Roseivirga sp. BDSF3-8: one gene and its partner. The protein of the gene in region 1 interacts with the protein of each later gene in a pairwise test. Links are inferred from orthologs where the notes say so. Each region holds a gene or a part of one and is shown in the gene's direction. Other genes may lie near its edges.

Region 1 (4,720 bases):
CCGTGTCTAACACATCAACCACCGGTCTGCCCCGGTGCTTTCCGAAGTTGAAACACTCTATCTGCTTTTCGTTTCTTACGATTCTGCCGGCCAGATCGACCATGTTGCTGCACGTAAGCTGGTGCAGCATATCCATGTTATTCTCTATTCGACCTACCTTGTTACCCTTCAGGTCGGTGACGTCTTCGTTATTATATCTTTCTATCTGGGCCTTAAGTACCTCATAGCTGGCTATTGTATCAGCTTCGGCACTATGCGCATCATTCAGAGACTTATTGCAGTAAAATTTCAATGCGGCAGAAAGATTTCTTTTTTCCATCATATGAAAAATCTTCTGGGAATCAACCAGCTTACGGTTGCTTACATTGAAATCCACATCCACCCTGAGAAACTCTTCCACCAGCATAGGCACATCGAATTTAACAATGTTATAACCGGAAAGGTCTGCCCCTTCCAGAAACTTAGCTATATCCTTAGCCACCTGCTTAAAAGTAGGCTTGTCCTTTATATCCTCATCATATATGCCGTGAATCAGGCTTGTTTCATGAGGAATGGGGATAGTGGGATTTAACCGCATCGTTTTACTCTCTGTTTGCTGGTTAGGGAGCACCTTCAGAAAAGAAAGTTCGACTATACGGTCCTTTGAAATATTGGTACCTGTGGTTTCCAGATCGAAAAACACCAAAGGGTTTTTCAGATTTAAATGCATGTATAGGTAGTTTTGCTAAGAGTTTAGTTATTCAGGATCTTTTGGCTCAGTTCCTTTAGATCTAATCCATTGAAACTGCCCGACGACATCATCAGGAGGTTCTTATCATTCCATTTTTCGTTCGTCAGAAACTTCTCCAGCTCGTTTGTATCCGTAAAGTAGCGCACATCATCTCGTCCGAAAGCCTCGCGAATCTCAGCTTCTGTAAACAGAGCCAGCTTTTTGTGAGCCACAGTATCCGGATTTACGTATACCATAGGCACATCAGTTTCATTGAATGTATTCTGGTAGGTCTTTAGAAAGTCAGGGTTGAGGCTGCTAAATGTATGTAGCTCTATACAGGCAAAAAGGGTACGGTCAGGATACTGAGCTTTAAGTGCTTTCGTAGTCGCATCCAGTTTGCTCGGTGAGTGGGCGTAATCCTTATAGATTGCAACACTACCGTTATTGTCCACCAGTTCCATACGCTTACTGGCCCCCTTAAAGGTCCTTATCGCCTGGTAGAATTGTGTGCCTGTAATGCCAATCCGCTTACATACCTTTTTGGCAGCACTGATATTCTGCATGTTATGATGCCCAAACACCTGCAAGGGAACCTCTCCGCTGTCCGTCTGAAGATACGTTACCCCTTCCTTTATCTTATGGGCATGTGATTTATACTCAATCTTCGTCACATCCTCACGCTCCTTATTACCAATTACGGTAGCCATAGGGTCTTCCTCACAGTAGATGATCACACCCGCCTTGGGGGTGGCATCAGCAAACAAGTCAAATTGGCGAACGTAATTATCCACATTAGGGAAGACATTGATGTGATCCCAACTGATTCCGCTTATCAGACCAATGTGGTGCTGGTATTTCAGGAATTTCGGCGTTGGATCTATAGGACTGGATAAGTATTCATCACCTTCAATAATAATGATAGGCGCATCGCTGATCTTAACGCTGTTTGGAAAACCTTCAAGGCTGGCACCCACCAGGTAATCGAATTCCTGCTTATGAAAGCGTAAAACGTGCATCACCATCGATGTGATGGTCGTTTTACCATGGCTTCCTGCTATTACAATGCGCTGCTTGTCCTTACTTTGCTCGTACACATATTCAGGAAAGGAATACACAGGAACCCCCACTTCCCTCGCCTTCAACAGCTCAGGGTTATCCTCCTTGGCATGCATGCCCAGAATCACTGCATCCAGATCACTGGTGATCTTTTCCGGTTGCCACCCTTCTTGTTCCGGTAGTAAGCCGTATTCTTCCAGGCGACTTCGGGATGGATCAAAAAACAAATCGTCCGATCCCGATACTTCATGCCCCATTTCCATTAACGCAATGGCAAGGTTATGCATTACGCTGCCTCCTATGGCAATAAAATGTACTTTCTGCGAATTTTCCTCCATTAAGAAATTATTTTTGCGGCCGTTTCATTCATCCGGTCAGTTTACGGTATACATCATCGCGAGCAGTGAGTGCTCCTACGGCCGACGGCCCAAATTTAGTGCTTTTTTGCGTGAATGTCTTGTGGATAAGTGAATAACACTGTGGATAACCATAGTTTTTACTGTGGAAAAGATGAGCTTATGTCACTCTTCTTTTTTTGTACGTTTACAAAATTGAAAACTTCAATAATACAGCTATGTTTGCCAGCTTGTTAACCCGACACAGGATCATATAAAAACTCAGGTACTATTGGAATCTCAAAAAAGAAGGGCGGATCGAAGTGAAGGAGTGGGAAAAAAGAGATTGTTTCCCTCAGAAATGAATGACCAATTGGGCAAGGTACCTCCGCAGGCTACCGAACTCGAACAGGCAGTACTGGGGGCATTGATGCTTGAGAAAGAAGCTCTTACCGATGTGGTGGATATTCTTAAGCCCGAATCTTTCTATAAAGATGCACATCAGGAAATCTACCGGGCCATCATTGAGCTTTTTAATAAAGCAGAACCGGTAGATTTGCTCACAGTTACCTCCCAGCTCAGGAAAAACGGTAAACTCGAGCTGGTAGGAGGGCCTTATTACATAACAGAGCTTACCACCAGGGTTAACTCTGCCGCTAATATCGAGTATCACGCACGCATTATAGCGGAAAATGCTATCAAGCGTGAGATGATCCACATTGCCGGAGAGATTCAAAAGGAAGCCTTTGAAGACAGCACCGATGTGTTTCAATTGCTTGATAAGATGCAGCAGGCTCTTTTTGATGTTTCTGAGGCCAATATCAAACGAAATTATGCCGATATGCGGAGCATAATGCGGCAGGCTATTGACGAGCTCGAGGCTCGTAAGCTCCATACAGACGGCCTTACCGGTGTACCCAGCGGGTTCACCTCCCTTGACCGGGTTACCTCCGGTTGGCAGCGCTCCGACCTTGTTATTATTGCCGCACGTCCTGCCATGGGTAAAACTGCATTCGTAGTTTCTGCCATGCGTAATGCCGCTGTAGAATTCGGTCATGCCGTAGCTATATTCTCTCTTGAGATGAGCAACGTCCAGCTAGTAAACAGGATGATCTCCGCCGAAGCCCAGCTTGAGTCAGAGAAAATTAAGAAAGGTAACCTTGAAGAGTACGAATGGGAGCAACTCGTACATAAAACCGGTCGTCTTGCTGATGCCCCGATATTTATCGATGATACGCCGGCCCTGTCCATTCTCGAACTTAGGGCCAAGTGTCGTCGCCTTAAAGCTCAGCATGATATACAGCTCATTATCATTGACTACCTCCAGCTCATGAGCGGCGACTCATCCAAAAACTCAGGGTCAAACCGTGAGCAGGAGATCGCCTCCATTTCCCGTGCCTTAAAAAACCTGGCTAAAGAACTTAATGTACCTGTTATAGCGCTGAGCCAGCTAAGCCGTGCTGTGGAAACCAGGGGAGGAGATAAGCGCCCTATGCTTTCCGACCTCAGGGAATCAGGATCGATAGAGCAGGATGCTGACATGGTAATGTTCCTTTACCGTCCTGAATACTACGGTATTACTGAAGATGAAAATGGGGCCCCAACCCAGGGAGTCGGAGAAGTGATTATTGCTAAACACCGTAATGGCGGTCTGGACACAATCCCTCTTCGCTTTATCGGTAAGTATACCCGTTTTACTGACCTTGACGCTCCAGGCGTAGTAGGCAGCAGCTTCCCTCAGACATTCCAGTCTTCTGCCAATCCATCACAAGGCAGTGCCCTTACTATGGGAAGCCGGGTGAACCCTTCCGACGGAAACCCGGCCTCCGGTGGCGGCTTGCCATTCGATGGGGGAGGAGAGGCGCCCTTCTGAAATAGGTATATTTATTTAAAGAGTCTAAAACCGTCTGCACAACAGACGGTTTTTTTCTTATAAAAAGCATGCTATTATTTGCAGTAACAAAACCAAACACGATGAAAGCACTTTTTTTAACGGATCAAACAGACAATCACCTAAGAATCGGGGACATAGATAAACCGGAGCCAGCTAAGGGGGAGGCCCTTATCAAAATAAAAGCTTCAGCATTAAACCATCGCGACCAATGGATGCGGGAAGGAAAATACCCCGGCATCCGGTATGAAACCATTCTAGGAAGCGATGCCTCCGGCATAGTTGAGAAGGTAAATGGCGAAGGCGCTGAATGGGAAGGAAGACATGTTGTTATCAACCCAAATATAGGCTGGGGAGAGGACCCCAGCGTACAGAAAAGTGATTACAGTATATTAGGAATGCCGGTAAATGGCACTATGGCAGAATATGTATCTGTGCCTGTAGACCGGTTAAAAGAAATTCCCTCCCATCTTAACTTTTCACAAGCTGCAAGTTTACCTCTGGCAGGCCTTACAGCGTACCGAGCCCTCTTTACCCACGGGAAGCTGCAAAAAGGCCAGCACGTACTTATCAATGGCATCGGCGGTGGTGTGGCTCAGATGGCTTTCATGTTCGCCAAGGCAGCCGGTGCCACCGTATCCGTTACCTCCGGCACTCAGGAAAAGCTTGATCTGATGAAAAAGAAGGGAGCTGCCGGCACATATAATTATAAAGAAGATAATTGGG
Region 2 (12,620 bases), 1.3 Mb from region 1 along the record:
CCTGAATAAAGCCTACTCCTCGCTGCTTACAGGCTCATCTTCCATAAGTCGGTTGAGTACTCGGATAGCAGCTTTTGAAATGATTGTACCAGGGCCAAATACTTCTGCCACACCTTTATCTTTCAATTCCTGGTAATCGCGCGAAGGGATTACACCCCCTGCTACAACCATGATGTCATCGCGGCCAAGCTCCCGGAGAGCTTCGATAAGCTGAGGCACCAGTGTTTTATGCCCTCCTGCCAAACTGGATGCCCCTACAATATGCACATCATTTTCAGCTGCCTGTCTTGCCACCTCTTCAGGGGTTTGAAAAAGTGGCCCTATGTCAACGTCAAAGCCCAGATCAGCAAAACTTGTGGCAATCACTTTTGCACCCCTGTCATGTCCGTCCTGTCCCATTTTAGCAACCATAATCCTGGGGCGGCGACCTTCTTCCCTGGAAAATCTGTCGGCAAGTTCCCGTGCTTCTTTAAAAGTGTCTTCTTCTTCAGCTTCGCGGGAGTACACACCTGATATGGATTTTATAACCGCCTTGTGGCGGCCAAACTCTTTTTCCATAGCTTCAGAAATCTCTCCCAGGCTGGCACGATTACGGGCTGCTTCTATGGCTAATTCAAGCAGATTTCCTTCTCCGGTACGCGCACAGGTGGTGATAGCCTCAAGTGATTCCTGAACCTTCTCATTGTTCCGGTCAGCCTTCATTTTATTGAGGCGTTCTATTTGTGACTTCCTTACCGCAGTATTATCCACTTCAAGAAGGTCGATACTTGTTTCTTCTTCAGTCTGGTAGCGGTTTACACCAACAATGACGTCTTTTGTACTGTCTATACGCGCCTGCTTTCTGGCGGCAGCCTCTTCGATACGCATTTTAGGCAGCCCGCTTTCTATAGCTTTAGCCATGCCGCCCATTTCCTCTACTTCCTGTATCAGATCCCAGGCCTTACGCATTATCTGGTCCGTGAGAAACTCAACATAGTATGACCCTCCCCAGGGGTCAACTGTACGTGTAATGCCTGTTTCTTCCTGCAGGTAAAGTTGAGTATTTCGGGCTATCCTTGCTGAGAAATCAGTAGGAAGCGCTATGGCTTCATCCAACGCATTAGTGTGAAGTGACTGGGTATTCCCCATCGCTGCCGCGAGGGCCTCCACACAAGTACGGGTAACGTTATTGAAAGGATCCTGCTCGGTCAGGCTCCAGCCTGATGTCTGGCTGTGAGCACGCAGGGCCATGCTTTTAGGGTTTTCCGGATTAAAAGGTTTTACCAGTCTGGCCCAAAGAATTCTGGCGGCCCGCATTTTGGCTATTTCCATGAAGTGATTCATGCCTACCGCCCAGAAAAAGGAAAGCCTGGGAGCAAATTCATCTACTTTAAGGCCCGCCTTTATACCCGTACGTAAATACTCCAGGCCATCCGCCAGTGTATATGCCAGCTCAATGTCTGCTGTGGCACCAGCTTCCTGCATATGGTATCCGCTAATGCTGATACTGTTAAATTTTGGCATGTGCCGGGATGTATAGGCAAAAATATCAGCAATGATACGTACACTCGGAGCCGGAGGGTATATATAGGTGTTACGCACCATAAACTCTTTGAAAATATCGTTCTGAATGGTGCCACTCAGCTGCTCAGGTTTTACACCCTGCTCCTCCGCTGCCACAATATAGAAGGCCATCACCGGAATGACCGCACCGTTCATCGTCATAGATACTGACATTTTATCAAGTGGGATGCGATCGAACAGGATCTTCATGTCAAGCACCGAATCCACAGCTACGCCCGCCTTTCCCACGTCGCCTACCACCCGTGCATGATCTGAATCATACCCGCGGTGAGTAGCCAGGTCAAACGCCACCGAAAGACCTTTCTGACCGGCGGCCAGGTTTCTTCTATAAAAGGCATTTGATTCTTCTGCGGTCGAAAACCCTGCATATTGGCGGATGGTCCATGGCCTCGTAACATACATAGTGCTGTAAGGGCCCCGCAGGTAGGGAGGAAGTCCTGATTGAAATCCAATATGCTCGGCAGGACTCAGGTGATCAGGCGTTATTATCGGGGGTACCTCTATTCCTTCGGCGGTTTTCCAGTCTGCTATAACATTTTTATGTTCAGGTTTTTTAGCTGAAACCCCTTCCCATTTGAAATTTTTGAAATCAGGTCTCATCGTCTAGTTGTTTTTTGATTTGGAAAGCACTTTCTCCTGTATTTGCTCCAGGATTTCTATGGCATTGCTTTTACGGTGTATCAGGTAATCGAAAAGCCCTGCATATCCCTCTTCGAGCGCTTCTGGTGGTCCGGCAAGTATAAGTAGTTTTCCCTTGCACCCAGACCTGAACTTTTCGGCCGCTTGGCGCGCATTATGTCTGTAATCCTCATCAGAGCCACAGAAAACAATGATGTCAGCCCGCTGCTGACCGGCTTTCTTTGCATTCTCTTTTACATTATCCACTATCATTTCATCCAGTGAGCCGAAGCCGGCACTGGCAAAAAAGCCAGTGGCAAAAGAGGCCCGGGCTTTGGCCATAGCTGTATTAGATAATAGAATAGGCTCAATATTCGGACGGTGTTCGCGTCCCATGCGCTTAACAAACTTCTCCGTTTTAAGCCTTAATTGCTCAAACGGCCAGGCTCCACGATAGGGAGTAAGTACCGGCCCTTCTTCGCCCGGAGTATACTTTTTTAGCTTGAGGGCATCGGGATCCAGGATCTCACTTGCATTGGCATATTGGTTGACCCCAACAAAGACATCCCGGCGGGAGGCAGTCTTAACTTTTCGGGCGTTAGCGCCTTTTTCTACCTGATCTTGTATATAGCCACTGTGGTAAGCTTTCACAAAGCCACCCAGCTCCTCCATTTCAAGAAATATTTTCCAGGCATTATTGGCAATATCGTCTGTCAGGCTCTCTATATAATATGAGCCCGCTGCAGGGTCCACCACCTTATTCAGGTAGCTTTCTTCTTTGAGTATAAGGGAAACATTCCTGCTGATTCTGGTGCTGAAAGAACTGACAGGCCGGAAAATTTCATCGTAGGGAATAACATGCAGCGAATTGCACCCTCCTATGATGGCGGACATGGCTTCGGTGGTATTACGAAGCATGTTTGTATGAGGGTCAAATAGTGTTTTATCAAACCTGGCCGTGTTGACGTGTAGATAAATGTCATCACCGGTAAAAGAGGTTAATCCGTAAGCGTGAGCCAGTTTAGTTACCAGAAAGCGAAGGGCCCGTAGTTTGGCTATTTCCAGGAAAAACTCGCGACCGCACCGGACTGACAGAACCAGGTTATGAAAGAGTATTTCCGGGCTGAAATCAGATTCCGATAGCCGGTCAATCAATTCTGTAACGGCACTTATCATCATGGCCGTTTCAACCACCGTATCAGCTCCAGATTCATGAAAAACAGAACCGGAAACAGTCAACCCTCTGAATCCCGGCATGGTACTGCTGGTATCCATGATGTTCTTCAGTAGGGCAAAGGACTTCTCATTAAGGTTATTCTGTGTGAGTAGCGGGTAGAAGGGATCATACTTCAGAAACCCTCTTACCTCTTCTGCAGGTAAGTCCTGGCTTACAATGTATTTAAGGTAGTTTTTTATGCAAACGAGCGTAGTTGGCCCACCGGTAAAGGATACGTGACAGTACTGAGGCATAATGTCGCGCATGAGGTCATCAAAGTTGAGGTCTGCATCTTTTTGCAGGTCAAAAATGATTCCGTCAGCGCCATTCTCCAGCGCCTTTAGAGCCATGTGATTGGCCTCCTTTTCTGAGGCAAGTGGTATTAGCTCATAATTGGTCCAGTGCCGGGCCTCAGGTTCAGGCCCTTCATAAGGAGTATGTCTGCCGTAGCGATCGGCAGCGCCCTCGGGGGCGGATGTGTAGAGAGGCTTTATAGGGATTCCCTCATAGCAGATACTGGTAAGTTTATCCAGCGAGGCCCCTTTCAGGTCTTTCTCTGCTTTGGTACGCCATTCTTCAGGGGTGATTTCCTTGAAGTACTCTTTGAGTTGCAGGTTTTTATCCGATTCCGACATGAAAAAGCGCTAAAGTCATTTGTCAATACCAAATTCAAAAGAATGAATATCGAGTCAAAGTTACGGTTTTTGGTCTATCCGCAAAGAAAACCTTACAGGCAATAACGACCCGAAATACGAGATACTAACAGTGTTTCGGAAGTATATACAAAAGATGAATTTTTTCTTGCGAACACTTTTAATTTAATCCTTACCCATCGCAGCTATTCTGAACAAGTGATATTTCTCTTCCCAAATAATAGCAGAATGCTGATTTTTGTTTCATTCCCTGAAAATCTAGGTTTAAATCAAATGAAATACTATTTTTGTCGCCTATTTCACCCAGCGACTGTAAAGCTCTGATAGGTAAGATTAATTGCATTGCATTTTTAACTTGTATTTTTTGGCTTTGGTGTATCAAAAAACGAATAATTTTTAAAGCATAAATTCGCATATTCTGGTATTAGCCACATTCGATAAAGTCAAGCGCAATGAGGTTTTTTTATCTTTAAAATTTTTAACAATTTTGTTTTCCCCTTACATATTAAGGGTCTAAAAAAACACTAATCCATTTCTTTCTGGCCGATGCAACTTGACTGTCATTCAGTATGGAATAATTGTCTCCGCTACATAAAGGCTAGTACCAGTGAGCAAAGCTTCAGGACTTGGTTTATGCCAATAGTTCCGCTTAAACTGGTAGATCAGGTACTTACAATTCAAGTACCGAGTCAGTTCTTTTATGAGTGGCTGGAGGAGCATTATGTCCATTTGCTACGCGGAGCAATTGACCAGGTACTGGGTAAAGAGGGTCGCCTCGAATATTCGGTTATCGTGGACCAGGGCTCGGCTACCAGCCAGCCCTATACGGTTAATTATCCCGAGAAAAATACCAGTAAGCAAAATGGTACTGCTGCCAGTAACTATAGGCAAAACGGCAGTAATTTTAGCACACCACAGCAGGAGGCATCAGCGCCCGCTAAGCCGCATGATCCTCAGCTCAATCCTAATTATACTTTTGACACCTTTGTAGAGGGAGACTGTAACCGATTAGGGAGGTCAGCCGGATACGCTGTAGCGCAAAAGCCCGGTGTAACCTCGTTTAACCCACTTATGGTTTACGGAGGTGTCGGACTTGGAAAAACTCACTTGGTTCAGGCAATCGGTAACGAGATTAAGCGAGACCTGCCCGACAGACGTATTTATTATGTCTCTTCCGAAAAGTTCACGAATCAATTTATAGAAGCGTTAAGGAATAACCGGGTTCAGGATTTCTCAAACTTCTTCCTGGAAATGGATGTGCTTATCCTGGATGATGTTCAGTTTCTGGCGAATAAGGAGAAGACCCAAGAGATATTCTTCCATATCTTTAACCACCTTCACCAGTCTGGCAAGCAGATAATAATGACTAGCGATTGCCCTCCGCGAGACCTGCGTGGTCTGCAGGAGCGGTTATTAAGTCGCTTTAAGTGGGGCCTTACAGCTGACCTTCAGCAGCCTGATCTGGAAACGCGAATTGCCATTATCCAAAAGAAAATGCAGGCTGATGGTATCGATATTCCTGATGATGTGATCGAGTACCTCGCTTATAGCGTGGATACTAATATTCGTGAACTGGAAGGGGTGATAATCAGCCTTATTGCCCATGCTTCTCTTAACAGACGGGAGATAGATCTGGAGCTGGCAAAGCAGTGCCTGAAGCATATTGTTTCGGATATAGAGACAGAAGTGGGAGTGGACTTTATTCAAAAGACGGTCTCTGAGTTTTTCAACATCAGCCTGGATGATATGAAGGCCAAGACACGTAAAAAAGAGATCGTTATTGCCAGGCAGGTGGCGATGTACTTCTGCAAAGAATACACCAATCATAGCCTTAAGTCAATAGGTTTCCACTTTGGTGGGCGTGACCATAGTACGGTTATTCATGCCGTACAGAGTGTAAACGACATGGTGACCATCGATAGCAAAATGAAAAATGCCGTGGAGTCACTTAAGAAGAAATTACGGGTCAGAGTTACTGTCTGAACCTGCCCCTCTACGGCCTAATGGTCGTAAGGTTAGGAAAATAAAGAAGAGGCTGTCTCAAAAGGCAGCCTCTTTCTTTTTATTCAAAATATAATTTTGAATTTGGTAAACTACCGCGGGATTATACCGGGCCGCGTTCGGTCCCGTGGTTACCATTGTCGCGAAGTTTGTACCGGGTCGCGTCCGACTTCGCTATGTAGAGTGTTTGAAGCAATTCTCCAAATATTGTTTGGTATCAAAAAAGTCCTTACTACTTTTGAGACAGCCCTTTCTTTATTTTAAAACACAAAGCTGTAATACCCCCTGACTCCACGGGTGTTTACACCTTCTACAATCACTCTGCCGCGAATACCTAACAGCATGCTTTCCAAATCCTCCGGAGAATCTACCGGCTTGCGATTTACCGCGGTTACCACAAAGCCCTCTTCAAAACCCATCTGGCGAATAAGGCCGGTGCGGATTTGGCTGATGCGTACACCATTCTCGATATTTCTTTTTCGCTTTTCGGCATTACTTAGTGACTCAAGTTCAGCACCAAGCTTATCTGAGGTGTAAAACTCTTTACGTACCAGACTTGTGCTGCCGTCACGATTCGTTAGTAAAAGTGAAGTGCTGCTTAATTTACCTTTTCTCTTATACGTCACAGGTACTTTATCACCTGGAGAGTAGTAGCTTAGTGCCTCTGAATAGTTGCCGTGACTGCCGGTTTTTACTCCCCCCAGATCAAGAATAATATCCCCGCGCTGAAGGCCGGCTTTCTCTGCTGCTCCTCCTTCTTCCAGGTAGCTAATAACTACCCCCTCCGGCTCACGTACATCCAGTTGCCTCGCGATCTCTTCGTCTACTCCCACTACCTCAGCACCAATAAATGCCTTTTGTACAGTGCCGTAGTTGATAATGTCGTCTGCAATCTTTTTTGCTACGTCAGAGGGAACGGCGAATCCATACCCTGCATAGGAGCCGGTCTTTGAGATTATGGCTGTATTAATTCCGACTAACTCACCGGTACGGTTGACCAAGGCTCCGCCGCTGTTACCCGGGTTGATGGCCGCATCTGTTTGTATGAAGCTTTCCAGTGGGAAGCTGGTATTTCTCAGGATGTTAATCTGGCGGCCTTTTGCGGATACGATACCAGCGGTAACGGTAGAGGTAAGGTTAAATGGATTACCCACCGCCAGCACCCATTCACCCGTTTGAATGTCACGGCTTCGACCAACCTTAATTGCGGGAAGCCCTGAGGCTTCGACCTTTATTACCGCAAGGTCAGAAGATGGATCGCGGCCAACGATGCGAGCTTCATATGTTTTTTTATCATGGATAACTTCAAGCTGATCGGCCCCTTCCACCACATGGTTATTCGTGATAATGTACCCGTCAGAGGTATAGATCACGCCTGAGCCACTGTTGATCTGAGAGCCACCGCCACCTCCGAAGAAATATTCAAGCCAGCTATTTCTCCCATAGTCATTTTGTGTGATAGTTTTGATATATACCACACTTGGGGTGCTGTTGCGGGAGGCTTCGACAAAGTCATCCGGGACATTGCGTAGCTCTGGGCTAATAGAGGCCGGACAGTATTGGCTTGCCTGGTAAGCCGGCTGATCAGTTTCTGAATGAGCTACCGGGTAGGTAGTTGCCAATGACACATCCTGTTCTTCAGTAAGGTAATCATAGGTGTATGAGCCGCCAATTCCTGCCAGAAAGGCGACAAAAACGGTACGGATCAGTTGTTTCATAAACGAATTAGGTTGGGGGTTTCTAAATCTGATTTAAGTATCGCATTTATCAACGCAAAAAACATGCGCTTATGTCGGTTTTAACATATTTTAACCTCCCTAAGGCCGGAAACGCGATTTGGAAATGACATAATGCATTTCGTCATGTCGTTTTGACATTTTCTATACATTTGTACACATGGGAATACGTTCTTTTTTAAGCAAGCCACTGGCTGCATACGTTGTGCGCGATCAGAAAAAGTGGTCTTCACAACCTGCTGAAACCCAGGAGAAGGTTTTTAGAGAGTTAATCGAAAAAGGTTCTGAAACAGCCTTTGGCAGTGACCACGGCTTTGGGTCGGTGCGTCACTACGGAGATTTTAAAGAGCGCGTACCCATTCGGGATTATGAGGGGTTAAGGCCTTACGTTGATCGTATGGTGGGCGGAGAGGAGAGTGTTCTCTGGCCCGGAAAGCCCAGGTACCTGTCAAAAACCAGTGGAACCACATCAGGAGTCAAGTACATTCCTATTACTAAAGAGTCCATCCCTAATCATATCAACAGTGCGCGTAATGCCCTGCTTAGTTATGTGCATGAAACGGGTAATGGTCATTTTCTGGAGGGCAAACTGATATTTCTCAGCGGAAGCCCTGAGCTTACCGAGAAGAACGGAATCCCAGTTGGGCGCTTGTCCGGCATAGTCAATCATCATGTGCCCGGGTATCTGCGCACAAACCAGCTGCCCAGTTATGAAACCAACTGCATGGAGGACTGGGAAGAGAAGCTTGAAAAAATCATTGATGAGACGCTGGATAAGGACATGAGCCTTATTTCAGGTATTCCTCCCTGGGTGCAGATGTATTTTGACCGCATCAGAGAGCGAACGGGGGGGAAGAAGATAAAAGAGGTCTTTCCCAACTTTGGTCTGTTTGTATATGGCGGGGTGAATTTTGAGCCATACCGGGCTAAGCTTTATGAAAGTATTGGAGGTATGGTGGATAGTATAGAAACCTACCCTGCGAGCGAGGGTTTTATTGCTTACCAGGATACCCAGACTGAGCCAGGCTTGCTATTGCTTCTTAATCATGGCATATTTTATGAGTTTATTCCGGCAGAGGAGTTTTTTGACGATAATCCCCGGAGACTACGTATTGATGAGGTAGAGCTGGGTAAAAACTATGTGATTATACTTAATACGAATGCCGGGCTGTGGAGCTACAATATTGGTGATACTATAAAGTTTGTCTCAAAAGACCCCTACCGGCTGGTAGTAACGGGCCGGATCAAGCACTTTATTTCTGCCTTTGGAGAGCATGTAATAGGGGAGGAGGTAGAAAAAGCGATGCAATACGCTATGGAGCAACATCCTGGCGTTGAAGTAGTCGAGTTTACGGTAGCACCGCAGGTGACTCCTGCTGAAGGACTTCCGCTTCATGAGTGGTATGTGGAGTTTGCAAAAGAGCCGGAAAATAGGGAAGCATTCGAAAAAACATTAAATTCGCGATTGCAGGAATTGAACTCATATTATGATGACCTGATCTCAGGTAATATCCTGCGCAGCCTCCGGGTGATTTCGCTGCAAAAAGGAGCCTTTATAGGCTATATGCGGTCACAGGGAAAGCTTGGCGGCCAGAATAAAGTGCCCAGATTGTCTAATGACCGAAAGATCGCAGACAATTTACAGTCATACAGGCTGGAAACGAATTGAGTTTACATGAAGGAACAACATGAAGCCGGTCGCGGTGTAGCTATCCTTGGATCTACCGGAAGTATCGGAACCCAGGCGCTGGAAGTTATCGCCAATCACCCTGACCGCTTTGAGGTGATCGTACTTACTGCTCAGAACAATGCCGACCTGCTGATAAGCCAGGCCCTACAGTTCAAACCCCGGGCGGTGGTAATTGGTAATGAGTCCCTTTACGACAAAGTATTTGCTGCACTGGACCCTCAGGACATCCAGGTGTATGCCGGCACCAAGGCTCTGGCCGGTGTGGTGGAGATGGATAGTATAGATATTGTACTTACGGCACTTGTAGGCTATGCCGGCCTTATTCCCACCCTCAGGGCCATTGATGCAGGTAAACATATAGCCCTTGCTAATAAGGAAACACTGGTAGTGGCTGGTGAGCTGGTAACCGAGCGCGCCAAAGAAAAGGGGGTGAACATATACCCTGTTGATTCTGAGCACAGTGCTATTTTTCAATGCATCGTAGGAGAGTTTCATAACCCTATCGAAAAGATTATCCTTACTGCCAGCGGCGGGCCATTCAGGGGAAGAAATACTGAATTTTTACAAACAGTTAAAAAGGAGCAGGCCCTTAAGCACCCGAACTGGGATATGGGGGCGAAGATAACGATTGACTCAGCAAGCCTGATGAATAAAGGCCTTGAGGTGATCGAAGCAAAATGGCTGTTTGGCCTTGATACCTCCCAGATTGATGTGGTGGTGCACCCGCAGTCCATTATTCATTCGATGGTGCAATTCACTGATGGTAGTATAAAAGCCCAAATGGGACTTCCGGATATGAAACTGCCTATTCAGTTTGCGCTGACATATCCTGAGCGATATACCACTGATTTTCCCCGGTTTGATTTTACGGACTATCCCAGCCTGACATTTGAGAAGCCTGACATGGAAACATTCAAAAATCTTGGTCTGGCTTTTGATGCGTTGAAGCAGGGTGGTAATAAGCCATGTGTACTAAACGCGGCCAACGAGATAGCCGTAGAGGAATTTTTACGGGACAGAATAGGTTTTCTGGATATGCCGGACATAGTAGGTGCCTGCTTGTCCAAAATATCCCACATAGAAAAACCTGGTCTGGAAGATTACGTGGAGACAGATAAAGAAACCAGAATTTTAGCTAAAGAACTAATTAATTAAATGGGTACAGTAATAATGGTAGCGCAATTGGTGCTGGCACTCGTGATCCTTATCGGATTGCACGAGTTCGGCCATATGATTGCCGCTAAAGCATTCGGGATGCGTGTGGAAAAGTTTTACATAGGCTTCCCTCCCAAACTCTTCGGATTTAAAAAGGGTGAAACAGAGTATTCCCTGGGAGCCATTCCACTGGGTGGTTTTGTGAAAATCACAGGGATGATAGACGAATCACTCGATACTGAATCTCTGAGTAAAGAACCTGAGCCTTACGAGTTCCGGGCAAAGCCTGCCTGGCAGCGCCTTATCGTTATGCTGGGTGGTATCATCATGAATGTGATTCTGGGTGTGCTCGTTTTTATCGGGATTACCTATTATTACGGTGAAACCGATGTACCCAAAGAGGAAATATACAAGTACGGTATTCAGGCAGAAGACCTGGGGCAGCAACTTGGCTTTGAGACAGGTGACAAGATCATCGCTGTTAACGGGGCTGACTATGAAAACTTCAGCGACCTGGTCAATATGCAGATATTCTTTGAAGAGCAACTGAAGTATACGGTAGTCCGGGGTGATGATACTCTCAAGATTGGTGTGCCTTCAGATTTTCTCGATCAGCTTTCTGAGTCTAAAAGTTTCATCACCTACCGGTGGCCATTCCGTATCGGCAGGGTGGAAGGTGGCTCATTTGCCGATGAAGCCGGATTGAAACCAGATGATAAGATCATTGCGATTAATGGAGAAAAGGTAGCGCTGTTTGACGAATTGCAGGCAGCTCTGCAAAATAATGCAGGGCAGGAAGTCAGTTTGAAGGTAGAAAGGGATGATGAGGTGATTACTCTTCAGTCGGAGGTAAGTGAAACAGGTACCCTGGGCTTTTATCCGGTAAGTGAAGGACTTCAGAGTACGCGCAACTTTTCTTTAGGAGAGTCAATTCCCATTGGTACAAAATTAGCCTTTAGCCAAATCGGCCTTCAGGTAAAAGCTTTCGGTAAAATGTTTGCCGGTGATATAGATCCACGCAAAAGCATGAGTGGCCCGATTAAAATTGCACAGTCTTTCGGCGAGGACTGGATATGGTCACGATTCTGGGGGCTGGTTGGCCTTATCAGTATGGTACTGGCATTTATGAACCTGCTACCGATACCTGCTTTGGACGGAGGGCATGTTGCCTTCCTGAGCTACGAGATTATCAGTGGACGCAAACCATCAGATAAGTTTTTGGAGAATGCCCAGAAGGTAGGTATGGTGCTGTTGTTGGCACTTATGGCTTTCATACTTGGTAATGACATCATATCAGTTATCTGATAGAAGTTATTTCAGCAAAAAGCCCCGCTCTCCTGTGGAAAGCGGGGCTTTTTTTATGACTGCTTCAGGGCATGCACAAGGAGCAACACCCAGGCAGCGATAAAGGCTGTGCCGCCAATTGGTGTAATAGCCCCCAGCCAGCGCTGACCGGAGAGGCAAAGAATGTACAAAGATCCACTAAAAATTATGATGCCGGCAATCATGAGCCATCCGGACCATAGTAGTGCTGAGGGAGGTGTTTTAGTGGCTATCAGGCCGATAAATAACAATGCTAGCGTATGATAGAACTGGTATTTGACAGCTGTTTCAAAGGTGTCCATGCGGCCTGCCGCCTCAAGTTTGGGTGCCAGGGCGTGTGCGCCAAATGCACCAATTGCTACCGCAAGAGCGCCGGAGAGGGCCGCTGCGGCTATAAATGTTTTATACATAGTATCCGGGTTTTTGCGTAAATCTACACAACAAAGGCTGTCTATAAAAAAAGAAAGACGGACCAAAATGGACCGCCCTTCTCGTTCAGGAATTAAGATTGGCATTACTACCTTTGATAGCCGTGGTTTGTTATTTTTTTATAACAAACTCTACACGCCGGTTTTCTGCCCGGCCGGCATCTGTCTCGTTTGTGGCTATGGGTCTGCTTTCACCGTAGCCTTTAGTTTCCAGTCTCTGATAGGAGATATTATTTT

What was found.
Region 2: the proteins of dnaB (region 1) and dnaA interact in binary tests that used the Escherichia coli proteins (3 or more experiments, as listed by UniProt). The link is inferred for Roseivirga sp. BDSF3-8 from one-to-one orthologs.

Annotation. Positions count from the first base shown.
Region 1 is NZ_JBGNFV010000001.1:5,047,118-5,051,837, reverse strand. What follows is about bases 1,773-4,720. They hold dnaB (replicative DNA helicase), read left to right. Parts: upstream 1,773-2,464; coding sequence 2,465-3,976; downstream 3,977-4,720. Other genes in these bases: AB9P05_RS20900 (zinc-binding alcohol dehydrogenase family protein), read left to right, coding at 4,078-4,720; murC (UDP-N-acetylmuramate--L-alanine ligase), read right to left, coding at 1,773-2,106. Outside these bases: AB9P05_RS20915 (exonuclease domain-containing protein), read right to left, coding at 1-709; more of murC, read right to left, coding at 733-1,772. UniProt on the Escherichia coli protein: The main replicative DNA helicase, it participates in initiation and elongation during chromosome replication. Travels ahead of the DNA replisome, separating dsDNA into templates for DNA synthesis.
Region 2 is NZ_JBGNFV010000001.1:3,738,009-3,750,628, forward strand. The notes cover bases 4,011-6,814. They hold dnaA (chromosomal replication initiator protein DnaA), read left to right. Parts: upstream 4,011-4,596; coding sequence 4,597-6,033; downstream 6,034-6,814. Other genes in these bases: AB9P05_RS15865 (methylmalonyl-CoA mutase family protein), read right to left, coding at 4,011-4,032; AB9P05_RS15875 (S1C family serine protease), read right to left, coding at 6,312-6,814. Also shown: scpA (methylmalonyl-CoA mutase), read right to left, coding at 13-2,163; more of AB9P05_RS15865, read right to left, coding at 2,167-4,010; more of AB9P05_RS15875, read right to left, coding at 6,815-7,769; AB9P05_RS15880 (GH3 auxin-responsive promoter family protein), read left to right, coding at 7,948-9,456; AB9P05_RS15885 (1-deoxy-D-xylulose-5-phosphate reductoisomerase), read left to right, coding at 9,463-10,632; RIP metalloprotease RseP, read left to right, coding at 10,633-11,937; AB9P05_RS15895 (DUF423 domain-containing protein), read right to left, coding at 11,991-12,365; AB9P05_RS15900 (OmpA family protein), read right to left, coding at 12,496-12,620. UniProt on the Escherichia coli protein: Plays an essential in the initiation and regulation of chromosomal replication. Binds in an ATP-dependent fashion to the origin of replication (oriC) to initiate formation of the DNA replication initiation complex once per cell cycle.